Archangium primigenium: one gene and its partner. The main gene of each other region encodes a partner of the protein of the gene in region 2 in a complex. Links are inferred from orthologs where the notes say so. Each region holds a gene or a part of one and is shown on either strand. Other genes may lie near its edges. The genes, in order: dnaN and holB.

The links.
Region 1: the proteins of holB (region 2) and dnaN are in contact, whole or in part, in a cryo-EM structure (PDB 8GIZ), measured with the Escherichia coli proteins. The link is inferred for Archangium primigenium from one-to-one orthologs.

What each region holds. Positions count from the first base shown.
Region 1 is NZ_JADWYI010000001.1:362,661-370,867, forward strand. What follows is about bases 2,165-5,066. They hold dnaN (DNA polymerase III subunit beta), read right to left. Parts: upstream 4,218-5,066; coding sequence 3,111-4,217; downstream 2,165-3,110. Other genes in these bases: I3V78_RS01570 (acyltransferase family protein), read right to left, coding at 2,165-3,093; I3V78_RS01580 (DUF4215 domain-containing protein), read right to left, coding at 4,414-5,066. Also shown: I3V78_RS01565 (sensor histidine kinase), read right to left, coding at 1-1,958; more of I3V78_RS01570, read right to left, coding at 2,008-2,164; more of I3V78_RS01580, read right to left, coding at 5,067-6,093; I3V78_RS01585 (DUF6748 domain-containing protein), read left to right, coding at 6,273-6,824; I3V78_RS01590 (invasin domain 3-containing protein), read left to right, coding at 6,959-8,207. UniProt on the Escherichia coli protein: Confers DNA tethering and processivity to DNA polymerases and other proteins. Acts as a clamp, forming a ring around DNA (a reaction catalyzed by the clamp-loading complex) which diffuses in an ATP-independent manner freely and bidirectionally along dsDNA.
Region 2 is NZ_JADWYI010000001.1:4,000,686-4,008,956, reverse strand. The notes cover bases 1,232-4,197. They hold holB (DNA polymerase III subunit delta'), read right to left. Parts: upstream 3,246-4,197; coding sequence 2,217-3,245; downstream 1,232-2,216. Other genes in these bases: I3V78_RS16655 (TIGR02757 family protein), read right to left, coding at 3,285-4,197; holA (DNA polymerase III subunit delta), read right to left, coding at 1,232-2,220. In the rest of the region: I3V78_RS16670 (NRDE family protein), read left to right, coding at 1-761; more of holA, read right to left, coding at 901-1,231; more of I3V78_RS16655, read right to left, coding at 4,198-4,220; I3V78_RS16650 (molybdenum cofactor synthesis domain-containing protein), read right to left, coding at 4,320-4,787; I3V78_RS16645 (Rieske (2Fe-2S) protein), read right to left, coding at 4,986-5,303; DNA polymerase/3'-5' exonuclease PolX, read left to right, coding at 5,484-7,226; I3V78_RS16635 (adenine phosphoribosyltransferase), read right to left, coding at 7,230-7,793; I3V78_RS16630 (MFS transporter), read right to left, coding at 7,790-8,271. UniProt on the Escherichia coli protein: Part of the beta sliding clamp loading complex, which hydrolyzes ATP to load the beta clamp onto primed DNA to form the DNA replication pre-initiation complex.

The DNA of each region.
Region 1 (8,207 bases), 3.6 Mb from region 2 along the record:
TCGTCCGAGCCCGTCTCCAGCCCCTGCGCCGGCGGACGGGGAAACGTGCGCGGGCCCAGGTGCGTCTCCAACAGCACCACGCGCGGCGGCGGCGGCGCCCCCGTGTAGCGCGCGCCCTCGAAGCGCCCCAGTCCATTGGACGTGCCCACCCACACCGTGCCATCCGGCTCCGCCATGAAGGCGTTGCCGCTGAAGTCGTCCCCCGGCGCGCCATCCGTCGAGTCGAAGTGCTCCAGCGGGCCCGTGTCGCCCACCAACATCACCCCCGCCCCCGTGCCCACCCACAGCCGCCCCGCCGCGTCCTCGCCGAGCTGGTAGATGACGTCGTTGTGCAGGCCCGTGCTCCGGCTCAGGTGCGACATGCCGGTGAGCTGGCCTCCCTCCTGGTAGGTGAAACAACTCACGCCCAGGGGCTCGCGGTAGGACACGCACAGCCGTCCGTCCCGGCGCACGATCAGGTGGCGCACGTGATCGTCCAGGAGCCCGTGCTCCTTGCCCATGCGCCGGAAGCCCTCGGGCTCGCGCACGAACAGGCCCGTGCCCGTGGTCCAGATGCGCCCCCGGGCGTCCTCATCCAGCCCCACCACGCTCGAGCGCGCGGCGTCCGGCATGGCGGGCGCGAAGGACCACGTGCCCCCGGGCTTGGGCACGCCGTGCAGCAGCCCCGAGGTGGTGGCCGCCCACAGCGTCCCGTCCCGCGCCCGCAGCAGCTTGAAGGTGTAGCGCGCGAAGTAGCCGGACTCCTCGCCGAACGTGCGCAGCGCCCCCGTGCGCGGCGTGTAGTGGTGCAGCCCCGACGGCGTCCCCGCCACCCAGAGGCTCCCGTCCTCCGCCTCCACCAGGGCCTTGATGGCGTAGTCGGCCAGCCCCGGCACCGGCTCCCACTTCGTGGCCGTGCCGTGGGACAGCCCCTTGTCCGTGCCCACCCACAGGGTCCCCGCCCGGTCCCGGAGCGAGCTCCACGTCATGCTCGCCGGCAGGCCCGTGCTCACGTCATGCACGGTCCACAGGCCCCGGCCCAGCGCCCGGTTGACGCCCATGCTCGCCACCCAGAGCGTGTCCTGCCGGTCCTCCAGCACGTCCCACATGCGCGCGATGCGCTCGGGCAGGCCGAGCCGCCGCAGCCCCGCGCGCTCGCCCTCCACCTCCAGGAGGCCGTTGTTGTTGGGCACCATCAACTGCCCCCGGCGCCCCACCCGCAGGCGGTTGCCCGCCCCCGACATGCCCTTGAGCAGCGCGGTGCGGTCCTCCAGCGCCGCGCCCGGCCACGGCTGCATGGCCAGCCACCCCAGGCCCCCCACCCACAACCGCCCCTGTCCGTCCCGCGCCAGGGCCGACGAGGCCGCGTGGGGCGTGCCCGGCACGTCGTACACCGTCCACGTCCCCTCGGGCTCCCGGCTCAACAGGCGCTTGTCCCCCATGATCTGGAGCGCGTCCGAGGGGTCCATCCACATCCCGTACACCGGGCCGCCGGGCCAGCCGGGCGCCGGGACGAACCGTCCGTCCGCCCCCTCCATGAAGAGGCCCTGCTCGCTGCCCACCCACCGGCGCCCGCGCGAGTCCACCCGCAGGGTCCCCACTCCCCCGCCCACGCCCTCCATGGACAGCGCCACGAAGCGTCCGCCGTCCCAGCGCACCACGCCCGCGCGCGTCACCAGCACCAGGCGGCCCTTCTCGTCGAGCGTCGCGTCCGCCACGGCCATCGACGGCAGGCCGGACTCCTTGCCGAAGCGGTCGAAGCGCGCCCCGTCGAAGCGGTACACCCCGTCCGCGGCGCAGGCCCACACGAAGCCCTCCGCGTCCTGGGTCAGCCACGTGATGTCCTGGTTCTGGATGCCCGCTTCCGCGCCATAGCTCCGGAAGTTCACCCGGCCCGGAGGCTCCGCGCCCCAGCTCGCGGCGGGCCCCAGCGCGGCCAGGGCCACGCCGAGCAGCACGGCGATTCGATACGACCTCATGAGACTCTCAAGGCCTTTCCACCGCGGCCCCGCCGCGCGACCCTTCGAGTCATTTTATCATGTCCTGGGAATCCCGGGGATGGGACACCCCCGGTGGCGCCTTCGCGCGTTTGCGCCATGCGCCATAGGCCTTCTTGAGGGGAAGGGTGACGGCCAGGCAGATCGCCAGCACGCCCAGCGCGAGGCCCAACGCGGGCAGGGCGTCCTGGGTGCGGCCCACCCGGGAGGCCAGGCCCGGCAGGGTGGACCAGCCATAGGCCAGCGGCAGGTGCGCCACGTACACCCAGAGCGAGGCGCGGCCCACCGGCCCGAGCAGTCCATCCAGCCGCGCCGGCAGCCGCATGGCGAGCCCCGCCACCACGGCGACGAGCCCCAGGCGCCAGAGCACCAGCGGCAGGTCCCCCGCCCCGGGGGCCTCGCCCCGCAGCGTGAGCAGCGCGAGCAGGCCCGTGCCCCCGGCGCACAACACGAGCCAGTGCGGGGCCCGCTTCACCTCGCCCAGCGCCAGCCCCGTCACCCCGCCCATGAGGAAGTACGCGGACCAGGGAAACAGCGGGAAGGCGGACGTGATGCCCGCCAGGGCCTGCGTCAGCGCCAGGGGCAGGGGGCCCCCGTTGACCGCCGCGCGCATCCAGGGCGACACCCACGGAACGAGCAGCGCCAGGCCGCCCAGCACCGCCAGCCGCGCGGCCGGGGGACGCACCGCCGCCAGCACGAGCGCGCCCACCAGCAGCGCCCCCGCCACGCCATGCAGCGCATCGAAGGCCAGGAAGTGCCGCCAGACCTTTGGGTCTCCCGCGAAGAAGGCCGGCAGGCCCCAGCCCGGCCAGCGCAGGAGATAGCCCCAGAAGAGCAGGAGCCCCACCCGCGGCAGGTAGCGCCGCAAGAGCCGCGGGCCGCCCAGGCCCGTGCGCCGCACCGTGGTGGCGAACGCCCACCCCGCCACGAACAGGAACAGGGGCGCCGTCACCGCGCGGAAGGACCAGTACACGAGCATGCCCGTCGTCTGACGGGCCGTGTCCTTCAACACCGCGTCCAACGTGTGCCCCATCACCATGGCGATGACCGCCACGGCCCGGGCACGATCCAACCCGTGGTCGCGCGACGCGGCCACGGGCGCTGGCTGGGAAGTCACTCCACCCACTCAGCGGCTCAGACGCGCATGGGCATCACGACCGCCGTGAAGCTGCGATCGCCCGGCGCGTGCAGCACGCCCGGGCTGTGCTCGTCGCCCAGCTCGAACGCCACCTCGTCCGTGTCCGTCACGCCCAGCACGTCGATGAGGTAGCGCGCGTTGAAGCCGATGGTGATGCCCGCGCCCCGGTACGCGATGTCCAGCGCGTCCTTGGCCTCGCCCAGGTCCGGGTTGTTCGCCGTGATGAGCAGCTGGTTCTCCGCCAGCCCGATGCGCACCGCGTAGCTCTTGTCCGCGCTGAGCAGCGCGATGCGCTTGAGGCCCTCGAGCAGGCGCGTCTTGGGCACCAGCACCGCCTTGTCCCCTTCCTTGGGGATGACGCGCTGGTACTCGGGGAACTGCCCGTCGATGAGCCGCATCACCATGGTGAGGCCCGTCTTCTTGAACAGCGCCGAGTTCTCCGCGAACCCCAGGTGGCACTCGGCGTCCGGCGCCTCGTCGAGCAGGCGCTTGAGCTCCATGAGGCCCTTGCGCGGGATGATGACGCCGCTCTTGAGCTTGAAGTCCCCGGCCAGCTCGCGCTCCACCAGCGACAGGCGGTGGCCGTCCGTGGCCACCATGCGCACCTTGCCGCCCGGCTGCGGCTCGAAGAACACGCCGTTGAGGATGTAGCGCGTCTCGTCCGTGGAGATGGCGAACTGCGTCTTCTTGATCATCTCCAGGAGCGTGTTGCCCGTCACCTGCACGAGCGGCGCGCTCTCCTCGCGCGGCAGCTTGGGGTACTCCTCGGGCGCCGTGCCGACGATCTTGAAGTGCGCCGGGCCGCTCGTGATCTCCACGTAGTTGTTGGCCAGCTTCTTGAGCGTCACCTGCGCGTCCGGCAGGTTCTGCACGATGTCGAAGACGTACTTGGCGCTCAGCGTCACCGCGCCCGGCTTGATGACCTCGGCGGCGTGCTCGGAGACGATGCCGATCTCCAGGTCGAACGCCGTCACCGTCACGCCCGTCTTGTGCGCGGTGAGCAGCACGTTGGCCAGGATGGGCATCGTCGTCTTGCGCTCCACGATGCCCTGGGCGCGGTAGAGGGCCTTCTTCAGCTCATCGGCGGCGATGCGGAATTCCATCTCGGAGACCTTGGAGTGCCGGGGGGTCGGAAAGGGGGGGCGGCCCGGAGACCGCCGTCCTCCCGGATGTAGCCCGCCCCCCTCCAACCGTCAACGCATGTGACGTCCCACGTCACTCCAAATCGACAGCCTGTCCACCCCCCAACCCGTCCGAATTCAGGGACTTAGCACCATGGGTGGATGTGGGACAGCGCCCTCAGTTGATCTCCACCCGGCACACGGCGTCGCAGCCGTCCCCGCCCACCCGGTTGCCGTCGTCGCACTGCTCGCCCGCCTCGGGCTGCACGATGCCGTCGCCGCAGCGCGGGCCCCGGGTGCAGGTGCGCGAGCACTCGCCCTGGCCGTTGTTGGCGCCCTCGTCGCACTGCTCGCCGGGGTCCAGCGTGCCGTTGCCGCACAGGGACGTGCACTCGGTGCGGCGCGCCACGAAGTCCGTGAGCGTCAGCGTGTACGAGGACGCCGAGGTGTGCCGCTCGGCCTGGAACACCACCACCTCGTAGATGCCGCCCACCCGCAGGCCCAGGCCCGTGGCGTGATCCTTCAGGGTGATGGTGCCCGCCTCCGCCCCGTGCACGCCGCCGATGTCCAGCGCGAGCCGGCCGTTGATGAAGACCCACAGGTCGTCATCCCCCAGGAAGTTGAGCACCTCGCTGCCCTTGTACTCGAACCAGTAGCGCGCCTCGCTCGTGAAGCTGAAGTTGTGCTGGCCCGCGGTGCGCAGGGGCTCCTGGCCCAGCGCCACCCACCCCGCGGTGTCGAGCGGGAAGAACGTCTTGTTGTCGAACACGTACGAGCGCGAGGTGCCCTGGCGCAGGAACTCCAGCGTGCCCGCCACCGTCTTGTTCACGTCCGGCGTGTCCCGGTACCACTGGTCGAACGCCGCCCGGCCGTGCGTGGTGTTGCTCGCCACGCCTTCCTTCGCGTACACGGGCTTGCCGTCCCCGCTCAACGACGCGTAGAGCGGCCCGCAGATGCCGCGCTCCACCCCGTTCTTGTTCTCGAAGTCGATGTGGCCCCGCGGCAGGCCATTGGCCGCCGGCAGGTCGTAGCCCCGGAAGTCCCGGTACACCACCGGGATGGAGACCTTCTCCGGCGCCGCGGCCTCCACCGGCTGGCACGCGAAGCCCGGCTCGAACTTGCACGTGGGCGAGCACCCGTCGTTGGCGCGCGTGTTGCCGTCATCGCACTCCTCCGAGGGGTCGTTGGACAGGAGCACGCCGTCCCCACACCGGCTCTCGCACGTGCCGTTCACGCACCGGGGCTCGCGCGTGCACGCGGTCGAGCAGCCGTCGCCGAGCGACGTGTTGCCGTCGTCGCACTCCTCGGTGCCCTCGACGATGCCGTCGCCGCACACCGTGCGCACGCACGCCACGCCCACGCCCTCCGAGCACTTGAAGCCCGGCTCCAGGCGGCACGTGGCGCCGCAGCCGTCGCCCGCCACGGCGTTGCCGTCCTCGCACTCCTCGTCCCCGGCGATGACGAGGTCCCCGCACGCCGCCGCCTGGCACCGGCCGCCCGGCACGAGGCACGTCCAGCCGCGCTCCACGAAGCACCGCGTGTCGCACCCGTCCCCGGTGGCCGTGTTGCCGTCGTCACACGCCTCGGTGTTCTCCAGCGTCCCGTTGCCGCACGTGGTGCGCGCGCACGCCTGGCCCGGCGTGTCACACGCCCAGCCCTCCTCGATGGCGCCGCAGGTGGCCGAACAGCCATCGCCGTCCAGCGTGTTGCCGTCGTCACACGCCTCCGCCGCCTGGCGGGCACCGTCCCCACACCGGGCCGAGGCATCGCCTCCACAGCCGGCGCTCACGAACGTCACGAAGAAGGCGGCGAGCACGAGGCCCGCGAAGCGAGATCCACCGGGGGGCAGGTTCTTCATGGGGCGGATGCTGGAAGTGAGGGCGGGGCGTGTCAACGCTTCCCGCCCGGCCGTGGCTGGGAGCGTGCGCCGCCGTCCAGTGAGACTCCCTCCTGTGAAACCCGGGCGAACACGGGAAGTGGCATCCACCCCCGGAGGCGGCGAGACTGGGAGTGAGTCTTGCCTCGGAGTCCGTCGCCATGCCGTCTCCCCGTCCCCTGCTTCTCGCCTCCTCCCTCGCCCTGGGCCTGCTCGCCGGGTGCAGTTCCAACCCGCGTCCCGCGGCCAACACCCCGTCGGCGCCCGCCGCCGAGTCCGGGGGCACGCCCGCCGCCACCGGCCAGAAGATGGAGGCCGCGCCCGGCGAGAAGCTGGAGACCGCGCCCGGCCAGACGCCGGAGATGCCGAGCGCGGAGTCCGGGGGCACGCCCGCCACCGCCGGGGAAGGCATGGCCGCCGAGGGCAAGGCCACCTACTACGTCAAGGACAGCGGCGTGCGCTGCATGGCCGCGCCCTGCCCGAGCTTCATCGCCCGGCGCGTGGACAAGCCCGACGAGGAGGGCATCCCCATCACCGACCTGGACCTGGCCGCGCTCGGCGCCACCGACGCGCAGCGCGACCGGATGCTGGAGTCCACCCACGACGGCAGCCGCGGCCTCAAGGTGGAGGCCACCCTCATCAAGGTCCCCAACGCCGGCCCGGCGGGCACCGCCACGCGCCTGAGCGTCAACCGGGTGCTCGAGGGCAAGTAACTGTTGAATCTCCGGAGTTCCCGCTCCGGAGCCGTCCCCCGGCCATCACTCGCCGCGGCACTGGAGCGCACGGCGCGGGCGAGCCGGTATCCTGCCCCCGCCCGTTCACCCGGGCAGGGGGGGGATGAATCCGGATGGTGGGGCACACCCACGCGCGAGCACCCGTCAAGGCAGGCGCGAGGCGCGTCGTCGGGGCGCTGGTCGCCAGCGCCCCGCTCTTGGGCGGCCTGTTCGCGCCGGGCACGGGCCAGGCCTCGCCGCGCATGGAGGCCTCGCCGCGCCAGTTGCTCGCCGGACGGGATGGGCGCGCCACCCTCACCCTGACGGGCCTGCCCGACGACACCCGCCTGGCGTGCAGCGCGGGCCAGGTGCACGCGCCCACCCGCGTCTCGCCGGACACCCTCCAGGCCCCCTACGTGGCGCCCCCGGCCGACACGCTCGCCCCGATCCTGTGCGCCGCCGTGTCCCCGTCCACCGGCGCCCACGCCACCGTGGTGCTGGAGACGCGGCGTCAGCAGGTGCTGCCCCTGTCCGGCCTGCCGCCGTTGAGCCGCGTGGAGGTGCGCATCGGCGAGCGCCTCCATGGCCCCGTGCGCGCCGACACCACCGGCCAGGCCGAGGTGCCCGTGCTGCTCGTGCCCGGCCACACCCACGCCACGCTCCTGTCCACCGTGCCCGGCGAGCCCACCCAGGAGCGCCCCTGGCCCCTGCCCGTGGCCTCGCGCGCCGCGCTGGTGCTGCTGCCCGAGGCGGACGGCGTCGAGGCCTCGGGCCAGCGGGGCGTGCGCGTGTGGGCCTTCGGCGTGGAGGCCCAGGGCGCGCCCGCGCGCACCCCGCCCGTCTTCACCCGCTCGGGCGGTACGTGGGAGCCCCAGGCCGTGGCCCCCGGCGTCCAGGTGGGCCCCTTCGTGCCCTTTGCCCGCCCCACCCCGGGCGAGGCCGTGCTCACGGCGAGCGGGGACGGCGTGTCCGCCACCGCGCGCCTGGAGTTGCGGCCCGGCGTGCGGCCCGTGCTGCGCCTGGAGGCCTCCGCCCACGAGGTGCTGGCGGATGGGGACTCGGGCACGGACCTCACCGTGCACGTGCGCGACGAGCGCGGGCGGGCCCTGCCGGGACAGGCCGTGCGCCTGCAGGCCTCGCGCGGCCAGGTGTCTCCGCCCCAGGACCGGGGGGATGGTACCTACCTGGCCCGCTACCGCGCCCCCCATGGCGGCGGCGGCGTCCAGCTCACCGCCCTGCTCGAGGGCACCCCGTCCGCCACGCTCGGGCTCACCCTGCGCGTGCCGCCCCGCCTCCAGTTCGAGGCCTCCGCGCACACGCTGCCCGCCGATGGCCACACGCGCCTCATGCTCCAGGTGACGGCCCGGGACGCGGAGGGCCAGC
Region 2 (8,271 bases):
ACGAACGCTACGACCGCCCCGCCGAGGGGCCCCAGGTCCTCCGCCAGACGCCCCTCACCGTGGGCGGGCTCGACCTGGAGCGCCGGGGGACCTGGATGGGCGTGACCGCCCAGGGCTTCGTCGTGGCCCTGACCAACCAGCGCTCCTCGGCCAACCTGATGCATTCCCCCCTGAGCCGGGGTGATGTCGTCCTGAAGGCCCTGGAGGCGGGCAACCGGGAGGGGGTCGAAAACTACCTCGCGGGACTGGATGCCCGGGCCTACCGGCCCTTCAACCTGCTCTTCGGGGACGCCACGGTGCTCCGGGTGGCTTATGCCCGGCCCGACCAGGCCCGCCTCCGGGTGGAGGACGTGCCCCCGGGCGTCCACGTGCTGCCCAACGACGTGCTGGACTCGCCGGTGCTGCCCAAGGCCGCGCGGGCCCTGGTGTTGGCGGAGAAGGCCGCCCACCGCCCCTGGCCAGAGACGGTGGAGGCGCTCCGGGCGGCGCTGGCCGACCACGTCCTGCCGGAGACGGTGCCCATGCTGCTGCCCGAGGAGGCGGACTCGCCGGAGCTGCGCGCGCTCATCCGCCGCTACCAGGCCCTGTGCATCCACACCGAGAGCTATGGGACGCGCTCGTCGGCCATCCTCGCCCTGGCGCCGGGGCGGGTGGGCCACTACCTGGCGACCGACGTGGCCTCCTGTCAGGCCCCGTTCCGGGACGTCACCGGGCTGCTGAAAGTCCCGCCGTCAGGAATTTCCGCGCCCGTGCGTCCCTGAAAGCGCTGCCCGGCCGAGGATGCCGAACACGCTCTGGTACTCGCCTGAAAAGCGAGCGGTTCGACTCCGCCTGGGCCCGGAAGGGTCCGCCCAAAAAAACGGCGTCCTCACTCGGGCAGCACCCTTTTTTCTTCCGTCCTCAGGCGCTGCCGCAGACGGTCCACAACAGCCGCTCGATGACGAGCTTGCCGCTCGCGCTGGACTTGAGCGCCAGGTCCGACTCCGCGCAGGCCACGAGCGAGTCGAGCAGCTCGCGCCGCTTGTAGCGGGCCGCGCCCTGCATGGCGAGGAAGGCCGCGTACGGGTGCGGCGCCTTGCCCTTGGCCGCCTTGGCCTCCTCCTCCACGCGGGGGAAGACCTTCGCCTTGAAGTCGTTGAAGGAGCGCGGCAGCGTGCCCCCGGCGAAGCGCTCCAGCCGCTCGTGGTTCTCCAGCATGCCGCGCACCACGGAGGCCACCGCGCCGAGCAGTTGCAACCCGTGCACCCCCTGCCCCATGGCGTCCACGGTGTAGTCCAGCGCCGCCTTGAAGTTGCGGTTCTGCAGGGCCTCGGACAGCTCGAAGAACTCCTCCTCGCGCGTGTGGGCCACCAGCAGCGCCACGTCGGCGGACTCGATGGTGGCGCCCTCCACGTACGTGGCCAGCTTCTCCAGCTCCGACTGGAGCAGCCGCACGTTGCCGCCGATGCGCTCCTTGAGCAGGTCCGAGGCCGCCTTGCTCAGCTTCTTCTTGAAGGGCCAGAGGAACTCCTCGGCGAGCGGACCGATCTCCAGATCCTTGTGGCGCGCGGCCACCTTGCGCTCGACGAACTTGCCCTTGTCCTGCGCGAGCTTCACCAACGGGTTCTTCGCGTCCACGTCCGTGGCGGCGAGCACCAGCGTGTGGCCCGGGGGCAGCCCCTTCTCGTAGAGCGACAGCAGGGCGCTCGCGTCCCCTTCCGGGGAGCTGATGCGCTCCTCGCGGCAGAAGACGGCCACTTCCTTGAGGAAGAGCAGGTCCGCCTCCGCCAGCTCCACGTTCAGCTCGTCCTTCCACTCCTCCACGGACGGGGCGCCCGGGGCATCCGGATCCAACTTGTCCGCGCCCCACCCCGCCCGCGCCGCCAGGGCCAGCAGCCGCCGCGCGCCTTCCTTGCGCTTGCCCGCGGTCCACGCCTCGCGCGCCTTGCCCAGCGCGTTGCCCCGGCCCTTCTTGGGCGCGAGGAACTCCGGGTCGCGCACCAGCACCACCTTGCGCCCGGGGAACAGCGGCAGCGTGGCCAGCTCCTGCGCCACCTCGCGCGGCGAGCCCGCGTCCAGCACGGCGAAGTTCAGGCCCGCCGAGGCATCCGGCAGGAGCGCCTTCACCAGATCGTCCGCGCCCCGGCGCACGAGGTACTCCTCGCCCCACAGCAGGTAGAGCGGGTGGACCGTCTTGCCCGCCCGGGCCTCGTCCAGCACGTCCTCGATGTCCGCGCTCATCGTCCCTCCAACAGTTCAATGAGCATCCGCTCGAGCTGCAGCCGGGCCGAGCCGTTGCGCTCCACGATCGTCGCCCGGGCCTTCTCCATCAGCGCGTGCCGACGGTGCAGCGTGCCCTCGTGGGTGCGCGCCGCCACCTCGTGCGCGAGCGGGGCCAGGTCCCGGTTGGCGAGCCGCTCTCCGCCCGCCTTGGCCAGCGCCACGTCCCGGGTCCACAGGGAGAGGATGCCGAGCGCCTGCTCCGCCGTCTCGCGCGACTCGCCGAAGGTGCCCGCCCAGCGCAGGAGCGCGCCCACGTTGCCGGGGGTGAGCGCCTCGAAGCCCTCGATGACCTCCTTGCGCGCCGCGAGCGCGTCCAGGTCCAGGGCCAGCGCCCGGCCGAGGCTGCCACCCGCCATCACCGCCGCGAGCGCCGCCGTCTCGGCGTCCAGCTTGCGCTCGGTGCGCAGGCGCTCGGCCACGAAGTCCGCGGGCAGCGGGTTGAACTGCACCTTGCTGCACCGGCTGCGGATGGTGGGCAGCATCTTGTCCGGCGCGGACGCGAGCAGCACGAGCGTGGTGTCCGCGGGCGGCTCCTCGAGCGTCTTGAGGAAGGCGTTCTGCGCCTGGGGGTTCATCTGGTGTGCGTCCACCACCAGGGCCACCTTGCGCTTGGACTCGAGCCCGTGCAGGGCGAGGCGCTCCAGCAGGCCGCGGATCTGCTCCACGCGGATGTCGCGGCTGGGCGTGCCGGTGAAGTCCGAGCGGCCCGCGAGCCCGCGCTCCACGCGCTCGGCGTCCGGCATGAGCCAGGTGACGTCCGGATGGGAGCCCTTGCCGATGCGGATGCAGCTGGCGCACGTGCCGCAGCCCTCGTTGGGCTTCTCCGGACAGGTGAGTGCCTGGGCGAGCCCCACGGCGGCGCGCTCCTTGCCCACGCCCGGAGGGCCCGCGAAGAGGTAGGCGTGATGAACCGCGCCGCTGCGAAGCGCCGCTTGGAGCGCGTCGATGGCGCGCGGCTGTCCGACGACCGAAGCCAACGTCATGGCGCGTGTATCCCCGCTCGCGTCCCAGGCGTCAACCACTCAGCGGGTAGCGCGCGCCCCACCCGCCTTCACCGTCCGGCGTCCCGTCCCACAGGAGGGCAGCAGCAGACACCGGGCGCAGTTGTCCACCACGGGCCGGGTGGGACACACCCCACTCATGCCGTAGTGACACAGGGCGAAGTCGAAGCGCACCGGATCCTCCGCGTCGAGCGCCCGGAGCGACGCCGTCACCTCCTCGGCGGTGCGCCAGCTCAGGTCGTTGCGCCGGGTGAGCCCCAGGTGCTTGGAGATGCGCCCGATGTGGGTGTCCAGGGGGATGAGCAGCGCCGAGGGCCGCACGCGCGTCCAGATGCCCAGGTCCACGCCGTCCGGGCCGCGCACCATCCACCGCAGGAAGAGGTTGAGCCGCTTGGCGGCCCCGGCCCCCAGGGGCGAGGGCAACAGGTGCTGCAGGCCACGCTCCGGGCCCATCGCCGCGCGCAGCGGGGCCATGGGCACGTCCCGCAGCGCCGTGGTGAAGGCCGCCAGCGCGCCATGCCACGTGCCGCTCGCCTCCAGTCCCCGGACGAAGAGCGCCTCCAGACTCCCGTGCTCGCGCAGCGCCCGCCCCATGCCCAGCAGCAGCACCGCCACGTCCGTGCCCACGTTGAAGCGGTAGACGAAGCCCTCGAGCAGCGCGCGCGCCCCCGCCACGTCCAGCTCGCGCACGAAGGCGGCCGGCGAGGGCCCCATGCGCCGCAGCAGCGCATCCACCTTGGGCCGGAACAGGTCCGCGCGGCCATAGGCCAGGGCCGCCGCCAGGAGCGCGCTCACCTCCATGTCCCGGGGGTCGCGGTAGCGGTGGGGGAACTCCAGCGGATCGAACGCGATGCGCGCCCGGCTGTCCGTGGAGGCCAGGAAGGACGTGAGGCACGGCAACAGGCGCGCGGCGTCCCGCGTGCTCAAGCCAGGGGGGGTGGGTTTTCGCGGGGCCATGGAGTCGGACGGGAGGGGACTTCCGATAACACGTGACCGCCGAAGTCTCATCCCTCGGAGGTCCCCTCGTACCGCCCGGACCAGCAAGCCAGGCGAGCCCTAGCGCGTCAGCTCGCGCACCGCGTGGCCCAGCTCGGGGAGGATGAGCTTGTGCAGGCCCAACCGGACCGCCTGGGGCGAGCCCGGCAGCGCGAAGAGGATCATCCCCTGCCAGGTGCCCGCCGTGGCGCGGGACATCATCGCCGGGCTGCCGATCTCCTGGTACGACAGCATCCGGAACAGCTCGCCGAAGCCGGGCAGCTCCTTCTCGAAGAGGCCGCGCAGCGTCTCCACCGTGCTGTCGCGCCGGCCGATGCCCGTGCCCCCGGTGAAGAGGACCGCCCGGGCCCCCGCCTCCCGCGCCTCGTTCAGCGTCGCGCGGATGGCGTCCGGCTCGTCCGGGATGAGCTTGTAGCCGCTCACCGTGTGCCCCTCGGACTCCAGCACCTCGCGCAACACGCGGCCGCTCTCGTCCCGGGCCGTGTCCCGGCTGTCCGAGCACGTCACCACGAACGTGCTCACGTGCACCGGCGCGTGCGCCTTGTGCTCCGCCGCCGCGGGCGACTCGTGCGTGTGCTCGGGGTGGTGGTGGTGGTGCCCATGCCCGTGGTCGTGCGCGTGGTCATGTCCATGCTCGTGGCCATGGTCATGCCCGTGCTCGTGGCCATGAGGGTGGTGGTGGTGCCCGTGGCGGTGGTCGTGTCCTTCGTGTGCCATGCCGTCCTCCTACAGGTCCTTCTCGGACAGTTCGACGAGCAGATCCCCGTCCTCGACCGAGACGGCCATGGTGGGCTGATCGTCACACACGCCCGGCGAGGTCTCGTTCTTCCCCGAGTCCATGTCGAAGCCCACCTCGTGACACGGGCAGACGACCAGGTTGCCCTCGATGCGGCCACCGGACAGCAGGCACCCGGCGTGGTTGCACGAGTCATCCAGGCCCTTGTAGCGGCCATTGATGCGGGCCACGCACAGGCTGCGCTTGCCCACCTCGTAGCCCCGCATCTCCTTTTCGGCGAAGTCCGCCGGACCGAGCTTGATCTTCATCGCGTGTGTCTCTCGTAGCAGTCGGGAATCCCGCGCCCCCTTGTACCCCGCCCGGCGGGAGCCAGGGAAAGTCTTGCGCGGGACGGGGAGCTTTGCGCCCGCCCGCCCGCCGTGTCGTCCAGCCGTCGTCACCTTTCCGCTCGCCTGCACCCCCTCCCCGAGGGCATTACATTTCCCAACGTGAAGACCCCTGACAAAACCACCGTGGTCCAGGTCCTCCGGGACATCTCGCTCCTGCTCCAGATGAAGGGGGAGAACCCTTTTCGCAGTCGGGCCTACGACATCGCCGCCGACCGCGTCTCGGGCCTCGCCGAGGACCTGGGGACGCTGCTGCGCGAGGGCCGTCTCCAGGAACTGCCGGGCATCGGTCAGGCCATCGCGGACAAGGTGTCCGAGCTCTTGTCCACCGGGCGACTGACCTTCTACGACAACCTGCGCGCCGAGCTGCCCGCGGGCGTGCTGGAGCTGGTGCGCGTGCCGGAGCTGGGCCCGAAGAAGGCCGTGCTGCTCGCCCGACAGTTGGGCGTGGACGGCGTGGACGCGCTGGAGAAGGCGTGCCGCGAGGGCCGCGTGCGGCAGGTGGCCGGCTTCGGTGAGAAGAGCGAGGCCAAGCTGCTCGCGGGCATCGAGCTGTTCCGGCGCACGTCCACGCCCCGGCGGCTGCTCGGGGAGGTGCTCCCCGTGGCCGAGCGCCTGCTCACGTCCGTGCAGACGATGCCCGGCGTGGTGCGCGCGAACGTGGGCGGCAGCCTGCGCCGGCGCGCGGAGACGGTGGGCGACGTGGACCTCATCGCCTCGGCGGCCGAGCCGGGCGCGGTGTTCGACGCGTTCTGCCAGGCCCCGGAGGTGGCGAGTGTCATCGGCCGGGGCGAGAGCAAGTGCTCGGTGCGGCTGCACGAGAAGGACCTGCAGGTGGACCTGCGCGTGTTGCCGGACGAGGACTTCGCCACCGCGCTGCACCACTTCACCGGCTCGCGCGCCCACCACGTGCGCCTGCGGGGCCTGGCGCAGGAGCGCGGCCTGAAGATCTCCGAGTGGGGCGTGCACCGCGCCGACGGCACCAAGCTGCGCGTGCCCGACGAAGCGGCGCTCTACCGGCTGCTGGACATGCAGTACATCCCCCCCGAGCTGCGCGAGGACACGGGGGAGATCGAGGCGGCGCTCGCGGGGCGGCTGCCGGAGGACCTGGTCGCCTGGGAGGACATCCAGGGCGCGGTGCACGCGCACAGCACCTGGTCGGACGGCCGCAACACGCTCGAGGAGATGGCGCGCGCGGCCCAGGCGCTGGGGCTCAAGTTCCTCACCGTCACCGAGCACAGCGAGGCGTCCATCTATGCCGGCGGCCTCACGGTGGATGCCCTGCGTCGGCAGTGGGACGAGATCGACCGCGTCAACGACACCGTGAAGGGCCTGCGGCTGCTCAAGGGCATCGAGGTGGACATCCTGGAGACGGGCGCGCTCGACTACGCGGACAGCGTGCTCGAGCAGCTGGAGGTGGTCATCGGCTCCATCCACGTGCGCCACAGCATGGACGAGGAGCAGATGACGCGCCGGCTGCTGCGGGCCTTCGACAATCCCCACCTGCAGATCCTCGGACACCCCACCGGGCGCCTCATCCAGAGCCGGGACCCCTACCCCTTGCGCATGGAGGCGGTGCTCGACAAGGCGGCCGAGCGCGGCGTGGTGGTGGAGGTCAACGGCAAGCCCGAGCGTCTGGACCTCAAGACCGAGCACGTGCGCATGGCGACCGAGCGCGGCGTGAAGCTGGTGGTGAGCTGTGACGCGCACCGGACCACGGATCTGGCCAACCTGGCCTTCGCCGTGGCCACCGCGCGCCGGGGCTGGGCGCGCAAGGGCGACGTCCTCAACACCCTGCCCGCCGAGCGCTTCATCACCGCCCTGCGCGAGCAGCGCGCGGGCTGAGCCTCAGTAGGACAGGAGGGCGTGGACCTTGTCCCGCCCCAGCCGCTCGCGGCCCGGCAGGAAGTCGAGCGCGATGAGGAAGCTGTAGCCCACCAGCTCGCCGCCGAGCTGCGCCACCAGGCGTCCGGCGGCGGCGGCCGTGCCCCCCGTGGCCAGCAGGTCGTCCACGATGAGCACCCGGGCGCCCGCGGCCAGCGCGTCCTCGTGCATCTGCAGCCCGTCCTCGCCGTACTCCAGGGAGTAGCGCTCGGTGCGGGTGCGCGCGGGCAGCTTGCCCGGCTTGCGCGCCGGGACGAAGCCCGCCTGCAGCTTGAGGGCGAGCGGCGCGCCCAGCAGGAAGCCCCGGGCCTCGATGCCCACCACGTGGGTGATGTGCTGGCCCTGGAAGGGCGCCGCCATGGCATCCACCACCCGGCCAAGCAGCCGCGGGTCGGCGAGCACGGGCGTCATGTCCTTGAAGAGGATGCCCGGCTTGGGGAAGTCCGGCACGTCCCGGAGCCGGGCGTTCACCTCCTCCCGCAGGGAGACATCATGGAGGGGAGGAGACGCGGCGAAGGTCTGGGTCATGGCGTGGCTCCGGCCACCGGGGTGGACGAGGGCGTGGGTTGCCGGCCCACGGTGAAGCGGCGGGCGATCAGGATGGAGAAGAAGACGTAGATGCCGATGATGCCGATGGGCAGGGAGGGCCCGAAGGCATCGGCGACGACCCCCGCGACGAGCGTGCTCACGGTGAGCGCCATGTCCGCGCCCAGCCGCCAGATGGAGTACACCCGGCCCGAGTGCTCGGGCGGACACGCGACGTGGATGGCGCTCCAGAGCGCGATGTTCTGGATGGCCATGGACGCGCCCGCCAGCGCCGTGAGCAGGATGACCATGGGCAGCGTCGTGGCGAAGTACATGAAGCCGAACGAGGCCCCGATGCCAATCCAGGCGACCGTCGCGTAGTTGAGCGCCTTCTCCCCCATCTTGAGCCGCGTGGAGAAGAAACCCGCGAGCAGCCCGCCAATGCCATACGCCGTGACGGCCGAGGCGTGGCCGGCGGTGC